3 regions of the Oceanobacillus sp. B139/18 genome follow, and region 3 is predicted to be linked to each of the others. Evidence: riboswitches for the same ligand, from Rfam matches in the RefSeq annotation. Region 3 holds a riboswitch; each other region holds the start of a gene.
The links. A riboswitch is a leader RNA that binds a small molecule or an ion and turns the genes downstream of it on or off. The one in region 3 is predicted to bind S-adenosylmethionine.
Positions count from the first base shown of each region.

Region 1: it holds a riboswitch for S-adenosylmethionine, as region 3 does, so the genes downstream of both, ACZSMY_RS05595 (carboxymuconolactone decarboxylase family protein) here and ACZSMY_RS22730 (methionine ABC transporter ATP-binding protein) in region 3, are expected to answer to the same signal.
Region 2: it holds a riboswitch for S-adenosylmethionine, as region 3 does, so the genes downstream of both, ACZSMY_RS15470 (O-acetylhomoserine aminocarboxypropyltransferase/cysteine synthase family protein) here and ACZSMY_RS22730 (methionine ABC transporter ATP-binding protein) in region 3, are expected to answer to the same signal.

Region 1 is NZ_JBVFXI010000001.1:1,142,790-1,145,927, forward strand. It holds gene ACZSMY_RS05590 (LLM class flavin-dependent oxidoreductase) at 1-735, opposite strand, end outside; gene ACZSMY_RS05595 (carboxymuconolactone decarboxylase family protein) at 869-1,537, opposite strand; SAM riboswitch class I at 1,925-2,035, opposite strand; gene ACZSMY_RS05600 (acyl-CoA carboxylase subunit beta) at 2,375-3,138, opposite strand, start outside.
Region 2 is NZ_JBVFXI010000005.1:109,165-112,302, forward strand. It holds gene megL (methionine gamma-lyase) at 1-16, opposite strand, end outside; gene rarD (EamA family transporter RarD) at 266-1,177, shown strand; SAM riboswitch class I at 1,374-1,472, shown strand; gene ACZSMY_RS15470 (O-acetylhomoserine aminocarboxypropyltransferase/cysteine synthase family protein) at 1,566-3,138, shown strand, end outside.
Region 3 is NZ_JBVFXI010000016.1:4,512-7,649, forward strand. It holds gene ACZSMY_RS22725 (aminotransferase class I/II-fold pyridoxal phosphate-dependent enzyme) at 1-980, shown strand, start outside; SAM riboswitch class I at 1,042-1,137, shown strand; gene ACZSMY_RS22730 (methionine ABC transporter ATP-binding protein) at 1,280-2,299, shown strand; gene ACZSMY_RS22735 (methionine ABC transporter permease) at 2,295-2,963, shown strand; gene ACZSMY_RS22740 (alpha-hydroxy-acid oxidizing protein) at 2,978-3,138, shown strand, end outside.

The sequences.
Region 1 (3,138 bases), on a different contig from region 3:
AAAAACCGCCTCTGCATGTTTCGCTGCAAAATCTCTTCCTTTTGGTGAAGCTCCTGCTTGGAATAAAACAGGCGTACGCTGCGGAGAAGGTTCAACCAAATGCGGACCAGGTACATTGAAAAATTCACCTTCATGATTAATCAAACGAACCTTATCCGGCTGTGCAAATGTATCCTTTGCGCCATCATGAACAACAGCATTGTCATCCCAGCTGTGTTCCCAAAGTTTATAAACGACTTCGAGAAATTCATCTGCACGGTCATAGCGCTGTTCCTTAGGAAGACGGCTGGAAAGGCCAAGATTGACTGCCTCGCTTTCTAAATAAGAAGTCACCACATTCCAGGCAACTCTTCCATTCGTTAAATGATCCAGTGTAGATAGCTGCCTTGCGAGTGCGTATGGTTGTGCATATGTAGCAGAAATTGTTGGCGCAAAGCCGAGATTTTCAGTGACAGCCGCCATAGCAGAAATCGGAATCAATGGATCATGAGCCGGAAGCTGTACAGCATGCCGGACAGCTGCTTCATGACTATTTTCATATACACTGTAGGTTCCAAGCACATCAGCAATAAACATGGCATCAAATTTACCGCGTTCCAGGATTTTTGCTGTTTCTATCCAATATGACAGGTCATTATGTTTTGTCCCCTCGTCCTTTTCATGCTTCCATAATCCTGTCGAGTGAGGGGAAGGTGAATTTTGAATAAATCCATTCAGGTGAATTTGTTTTGTCATCGTTTCGATAAGCTCCTTTTCTCATAAATTTTCATCTTGACCGCTTCACCAAAATCTATAATTGACTATCTCTCATTTGATGCAGTCAGCCATTGATTTTGGTATCGGCCCTTACTTCTGAATTGCTGATTACTTAAGATTCATCGAAAGCATTTAAGGCATTCACACTATGTGCCACTGCGGACCCGGCTTTTAAAGCTGCTGCCACAAAAATCGCTTCTGATATTTCCTCTAGGCTGGATCCTGTTTTTTTGGCGTTTTTCGTATGCAGATCAATGCAATACGGGCAGCCTGTGGTATGTGCTGATGCCACCGCGATAAGCTCTTTCTCCTTTTCGGTCAATTTGCCTGCTTTGATAGATTTATGATCAAAAGCAGCAAATGCCTTGAATGTATCCGCATCAATGTCACCAAATTCGGTTAATCTATTAAAATAGGATGCTTTGTACAGCTCGTCTTTTTCCTCTTCATCAAACGCATTTAGCGCATTCACACCATGAGCAACCGCTGAACCAGCCTTTAGAGCTGTTGCAACAAAAATGGCCTCTGTTACTTCCTCTTTATCAGCGTTATTTTTTTTAGCATTCCCCACATGTAAATCAATGCAGTACGGGCACCCCGTAATGTGCGCTACGGCTACCGCAATTAATTCCTTTAATTTAACTGATAATTCACCCTCAGCTAATGCTTTATCGTTAAAAGCAAAAAAAGTTTGAAACGCTTCCGGTGCATATTCTTTTAATTCTGTTATCCGGTTAAAATAAGATTTTTGATATAAACTATCTGTTTTAGTCAATGAAATCTCTCCTCATACATTTAAAATTTTGGTTTGTCATACAGTGAAACTTCAATTAGTGAAGGTTTTTCGACGCACAACTCTTTATAATAGGACGGTTAATCGCAAAAGCTCTTCGATGGGACGAGTAATCGCAGTCCCAGTCCCAGTTTCAGTCCTAGGACATCGTGAACCTGGTCTGTTTCCTTTGCCCACTGATTTGTGCTGCGATAAAATCATACAAATTGTAAATCCATCTCGTTAATTTTCTTACAGCCACCATAATAATTAAACTTTACCTATCTAATTACTCGGTTTTAAGCCATGCTTGCCCCTTTGAAATTATTCCCTCCCTACCCTTGTTTAAAAATGAAAAAACCCCTTTTCCAGGAGAAGAGGGTTTCTTTACACACTGCCTTATCTCTCAAGTGAAAACTTGCTGGAATTAGCACCATTTTACTGCGTTTCCAGTAATGGTTGCTGCGGGATTATAGGACCAGTTCCTCCCCCGGCTCTTGATAAGGAATTACATTATTTAGTTTTTTAAGATTTCTTCATATGTTATCGAATTCTAAAAAATATGTCAAGTGGAAATTTTAATTTAATGAAGCGTTTCTTGATCAAAATCTATTGATAATATTAGCAGATATCTTTTTGCTGTAAGCGGCGACTGGTTGTTTTATCACATGTAATTATATTTTCCTGCTATAGAGTACGATGCTAAATCGATTGAGCAGCTTTTTTCATCGTGTCCTTAAAATTCATCATTTAGTTTACATAATACAATTATGGTGAATTAATGTTTTTTTGTTTTCAGTAAAAACGCTTAGACCACATTCTAGCCTAAGCGTTTCCATTATTTGTTTACACTGGGTAAACCCCATGTTTTCTCTCGGTAAATTGCTTTTTCTTATTCTGATAAATGGTGAAACGTCTTGTCAGCTCGTTCCGAAGATGATCTGGATCAATGATATCATCAATAATCATTTCGGAAGCTAAGCGGTAAATATCAATGTTCTCTTTATAGGCGGCCTGCTTTTCTGCGATATATGCCTCCCTTTCTTCTTCTGGAAGCTGAGCGATTTTATTTGCTTCTACTGCATTCACTGCTGCTTCCGGTCCCATAACAGCAATCTGTGCATTTGGAAAGGCTAAACAGCAATCCGGATCGAAAGCCGGCCCTGACATCGCGTATAGACCAGCTCCATAAGCCTTTCGGACAATAACAGAAATTTTAGGTACCGTTACCTCACTCATTGCAAACAGCATTTTGGCTCCATGGCGAATAATTCCCTGCTTCTCCACTCTTGTTCCAATCATAAATCCTGGTACATCCGTTAAGAACAGCAGCGGAATTTCAAACGCATCACATAATTGGATAAATTTTGTTGCTTTATCTGCTGAATCCGTAAAAAGAACGCCTCCTTTTACACGTGGCTGATTAGCAATGATTCCTATACTTTGACCGTTGATACGGGCCAGCCCAGTAATTAATTCTGGAGCAAACCGCTTTTTTATTTCACAAAAACTGCCTTCATCAATTGTACGGTCAATCAGTTCATACATATCAAAAGCAGCATTTTGATTTTCTGGAATAATTTCGCTGATTGGCTTATCAAAGCTTTTTG
Region 2 (3,138 bases), on a different contig from region 3:
TAAACTTTTTGCTCATTTATATTCTCCCCGATCCTGATAAAGGTAATAATTCAGATAAGTCTCTCTCTTTATGATAAAGTATTCCTGTGCTGTTGGAAATGTTTCCGGCTCAAAAAAATATCTAATATTTCGTACAAAGAAAACAAAGCTCCCGCTCCATGAAGCTTCGTTTTACGGAATACATTATTTAAAAGTTATTGCTTCCTGCCTCATAAAGTTTTAATATTGGTTTTAGTTTAATTTTTTCAGAAGGCAGGAATGGATAATGGAGGATAAATCTTTACAACAGGGAGCGGTTATTACCTTTGCTGCTTATTTATTATGGGGAATCTTTCCAATCTATTGGAAGTTTCTTGAACATGTTCCAGCTGGCGAAGTACTAGCCCACCGGATTGTCTGGAGCTTAATTTTCATGATTTTTTTAGTACTGGTGACAGGTAATTGGCGTGAACTGATTGAAACGGTCCACGAGCTGAAAAAAGATAAAAAGAAAACCATCGCTATCATTACAGCTTCCATCGTTATATCTATTAACTGGTTTCTATTTATTTTTTCGGTTCAGCATGGACATGTGCTGCAGGCCAGCTTAGGGTACTATATCAATCCTTTGATCAGCATTTTATTAGCGGTATTTGTATTGAAAGAAAAGACAACGAAAGGACAGGTCTTATCGTTCATCCTTGCCGGTATCGGCGTACTTTATTTAACACTGAGCTATGGTGTGTTCCCTTGGATTTCGCTGTTATTGGCCATCACCTTTGGCTTTTATGGATTGATTAAAAAAACACTCCATCTGCATGCAATGTATGGACTTACTATTGAAACACTTGTAGTGGCTCCGATTGCTCTATTGTATTTACTATTTGTTCCGTCAGAAGGATCTTTTACTTTTTCTCCTTTGTTTACATCGGACAATCTTTTACTTATAGGCGCGGGGGGTGTTACAGCAATACCTTTACTGCTGTTTGCTGCAGGGGCCAAACGGATTCCATTGGCAATGGTTGGCTTTTTACAATATGTGGCACCGACAATTATGTTCTTTCTGGGGGTATTTCTATATAATGAAACCTTTACGGTACATCATATGATTACCTTTGCTTTGATTTGGGCTGCACTTATTATCTATATGGCCAGTATTTACCGGGATGCACCGCGGAGAAAAAGAAGAAAGGCATAGTTTTCAGCCAGTAACGGCCCGGTTCGTCCAAAGGCCTTTAGGTCATACTTTTGTGATAATTCCTTCAGTAAGGATGAAAGAAATCCCCGCTGAAGGAAGATTCACTTTATTTCATCTATTAATCCCTAGTAAAACACTTGACTTTTAACCTGTAAAACTATATACTCGCAAGTAATTTCAAAATATTTAGCAGAATCTCTTATGAAGAGCGGCGGAGGGAATAGGCCCTGTGAAGCCCGGCAACTTGAACATTCAGGTGCTCCATCCTACAGATATATCATCTGAAAGATAAGAGAGGGTTCTAAGTCAGTTATCAGAGCTCTCTTCATTATAGAAGAGAGCTTTTTTCAGGTAAAAGAGTGTTTTCAATAAAAAGGGAGGAAATACAATGTCAAACTATCCAGTACAGCAAGACGAAACGATTTTGTTACACGGGGGGCAGGTTCCAGACCCGACAACCGGAGCACGTGCTGTTCCAATCTATCAAACAACCTCTTATGTTTTTCGTGATACAGAGCATGCACAAAACTTATTTGGATTAGCAGAGCCAGGTAATATCTATACTCGAATTATGAATCCGACGGTAGATACATTTGAGCAGCGGATTGCACAATTAGAAGACGGAGTCGGTGCTTTAGGTCTAGCTTCCGGGATGGCAGCTATTACGATGGCGATTTTAAATATCACCCGTGCCGGTGATGAGATTATCGCGGACAGCAATCTATATGGCGGGACGTATAACTTATTTGCCAACACGCTCCCCCGTTATGGAATCAATGTAAAATTTGTAGATGGAACTGACCCGGATGCTATTGAGGCTGCAATTACAGATAAAACAAAAGCAATTTTTGGAGAAATCATCACTAATCCAAGTTTATATGTTTTTGATGTCGAAACGGTGGCTGATATTGCTCATAATCATCGCATTCCTTTAATTATTGATAATACATTTGCCCCTTATTTTGCCAAGCCGTTAACCTGGGGTGCGGATATTGTGGTTCACTCCGCCACGAAATGGATTGGCGGACATGGCACAACCATCGGCGGTGTCGTTGTCGACAGCGGCAGATTTGATTGGAATAATGATAAATTCCCTGATTTTATCGAGCCGGATGAGAGCTATAATGGCTTAAAATATGCGGATTTAGGTCCTGCTGCATTCATTACCAAGCTGCGCGTCCAATTATTACGTGACATCGGACCTGCGCTTAGTCCGCAAAATGCCTTTTTATTACTGCAAGGCCTGGAAACTTTACACTTACGCATCAGGAAGCATAGCGAAAATGCAGAAAAAATAGCAGCTTACCTGGAAAATCACCCTGCTGTAGAATGGATCAACTACCCGGGGCTGGAATCACATCCCTCCCATCAGCTTGCTAAAAAATACTTAAAGGGCGGTTTTGGGTCAGTTATTACATTTGGTATTGAAGGCGGACGAGAAGCAGGCCGTACTCTAATCGATAATGTGCAGCTCTGGTCTCATGTCGCCAATGTGGGGGATGCCAAATCGCTTATTATCCACCCTGCTTCTACAACCCATCAGCAATTGACAGATGAGGACTTGGCAAAAAGCGGTACAACGGAAGAATTGGTCCGTTTATCCATTGGTTTAGAGTCATTTGACGATATTGTAGCTGACTTGGATCAAGCCATTGATAAAGCAACAGGAAAATCACAGGGCAATCAAAAATCAGCCGAGGAAATAGCAGTGCAAAATTTACTTCAATCCCCATTTGACCGCAGCGAAGGTGTCCGCAAAAAGCGGATTATTACTGTCGGCATCGCGGACGAAGAAATTGTTCCTCTCTATAAATTAGGCTATGAGGTAATTCCTGCGGCAGATATCGATGAAGTGACAACAGATATATTAACAGGAGCTGATGCAATATGGCTGCAGGAAGGTAAACAGACACCAGAAGAAAACGCAGCTTATCAGGGCACGATTTTATTCACAGCTTCTG
Region 3 (3,138 bases):
ATTCCCCTTTCCGCGGTACCGATGAATTAAAAGGGGCTGCAGCACAGTTTTATAAAAGAGAATATAATGTCGATTTAGATCCTGCTTCAGAAATTGCTATTTTGTTCGGAAGTAAAATTGGCTTGGTAGAACTCCCTTTAGCTGTTATGGATGAAGGCGAATTAATGCTCTTGCCAGACCCTGGATATCCAGATTATTTGTCCAGTGTTTCATTAGCAGACGTTACTTATGACACGTTTCCATTATTAGAGGAAAACAATTTTTTACCAGATTATGCTGCCCTGACGCCGGAACAAAAGAAACTTGCCAAGCTATTATATCTCAACTATCCAAACAACCCGACCGGAGGTGTCGCAACGAAAGAATTTTTTGAAGATACCGTTGCGTTAGCGAAGGAAAATGATATCGGTGTTGTTCATGATTTCGCTTATGGAGCCATCGGTTTCGACGGCTATCAGCCAATAAGCTTCCTACAGACAAAAGGAGCGAAAGATGTCGGCGTTGAGCTGTACACCCTTTCCAAAACCTATAATATGGCCGGCTGGCGAGTCGGTTTTGCTGCTGGCAACAAAGATATGATCGAAGCGATTAATATTCTGCAGGACCATTTATTTGTCAGTCTTTTCCCAGCTATTCAAAAGGCAGCTGCGGAAGCATTATTAGGGGACCAAAGCTGTGTCACCTCGCTTGTGGAACGCTATGAACAGCGCAGAGATGTTCTCATAGAAGAATGCAGACGTATCGGCTGGGAAGTCACTGCACCGAAAGGCTCTTTCTTTGCCTGGCTCCCTGTACCAGCGGCATTTACAAGTGAAACATTTGCTGATTATTTATTACAAGAGGCGGATGTAGCCGTTGCAGCCGGGAATGGTTTCGGAAAGAATGGAGAAGGTTATATACGCGTCGGATTACTCGTAGAAGAGGATCGTATTCGTGAAGCTATTCGACGTATTGAGAAACTGCAGCTGTTTCAAAAATAAATATTGACGAAACTTGTAAAATAAGATACTTTTAAAGAATACAATTCAATTGCTACCACACCTCTTATCCAGAGCAGCTGAGGGACTGGCCCGTTGAAGCTCGGCAACCTTAAAAAGGTGCTAATTCCAGCAAGACACCCGTCTTGAAAGATGAGAGCAGAAAATAAGATTACATTTTCGAGCCTCTCTTACCCTAGAGAGGCTCTTTTTTAGAAATTGTATCGATTCTGACAAGACAGCTGCAAACAATATTACCTATCAACTGCAGCATAATGATAGAAAGGCAGGAAAAACAGCAGATGATCAAATTAGAGAATGTCACAAAAGTTTTCCCCTCCAAAAAAGGAAAGGATGTTACTGCACTGGACGATGTGTCGATTTCTGTCAATAAAGGAGAAATCCATGGCGTAATCGGCTACAGCGGTGCAGGAAAAAGTACATTAATTCGCTGTGTCAATTTACTGGAGTCTCCTTCGAAAGGAAAGGTTTGGATTGATGGAACCGACTTAACGAAGCTGTCAAAAGAAAAGCTCCGGCAAACAAGACAAAAGGTCGGCATGATTTTTCAGCATTTTAATTTATTAAGGACTGCCAGTGTCTATGATAACATTGCGATTCCATTAAAATTACTCGGCGTACCGAAGGCAGAGGTTAAGGAAAGAGTCATGAAATACTTAGATATTGTCGATTTATCTGAGAAAAAAGATGCTTATCCTTCCCAGCTTTCCGGCGGTCAAAAGCAGCGTGTCGCTATTGCCAGGGCGCTGTCACAGGAGCCACAGGTCCTCCTGAGCGATGAGGCAACCAGCGCACTCGACCCAGAAACGACAAATTCCATTCTCGAACTATTATTAAAAATTAATGCAGAGCTTGGGATCACAATACTATTAATCACGCACGAAATGAACGTTATCCAAAAAATATGCGATTATGTCTATGTTATTGAAAACGGAAACCTCATTGAACAAGGTTCGACGATAGAACTATTTACAAAACCTAAACAGCCGACGACTAAAAAGTTCTTAAATACCATTTCACAACGAAAATTATCGGATCGTTTAATTGATGAATTGAATTTAGAAGGCAAAGTAATTCGTTTAACCTTCCTTGGTGAAAATACAGGTCAGCCGCTGTTGTCTAAGGTAACACAGCAATTTTATGTAGAGCCGAATATTCTGACTGCCAATATTATCGAATTAAAAAATGGCATTGTCGGCAACCTTGTCGTTCATTTGATTGGCAGTGAGCATCAAGTAGAACATTCTCTCTCCTTCTTAAAAGAACAAGGCGTAGAAGTAGAAGAATTGGGGGTGAATTAACATGCAGGCATTTATTGATCAATGGGGTTCAGAGTTTTATGATGCCATAATAGAAACTCTTCAAATGGTTTTAATCTCTTTGTTTTTCGCTGTTATTATCGGCGTTATTTTAGCTATTCTATTAGTTTTGACACGTCCGGGACAACCCTTGCAAAATAAGTTTGTTTATCAGTCTTTAAACCTGCTGATTAACGTCATCCGGTCCATTCCATTTATTATTCTTTTATTCTTTATGCTTCCTTTCACCAAATTGATTGTAGGTGTAACCATTGGTGTAAAAGGAGTTATTGTGCCGCTCGTTGTCAATGCAGCTCCTTATATCGCCAGACTGATTGAATCCTCCCTGTTAGAGGTCAACCAAGGTGTTATCGAAGCATATCGAGCGATGGGAGTAAAGACACATCAAATTATTTGGAATGTGATGCTGCGTGAAGCGAGACCAGCCATTGTTCTTGCATTAACCATCGCAACAATCAGCCTTATCGGGGCAACTGCTATGGCCGGATTAGTCGGCGCTGGAGGCCTGGGTGACTTAGCTTACCGATTTGGACACTTGCGTTATGAAACAGACGTCATGTACGTTACGGTTATTATGCTCGTTATTATCGTTCAAGGTCTTCAGTCTCTTGGAAACCGACTCGCCGAACGATTGAAAAAAGATTAATTGGAGGAAAAAATATGACAACCTCATCCAAGAAAAGCTCTTTCTTAGAGCATATAACCATACAAGATTCCTTTCCAATTGGCACTGCACAGCTTGAAGCTGCAGCAAAGCATGCCCTGCCGGCAGAAGTATTTGGCCACATCCGCTCTGGTGCCGGCGGGGAAGAAACGTTAAG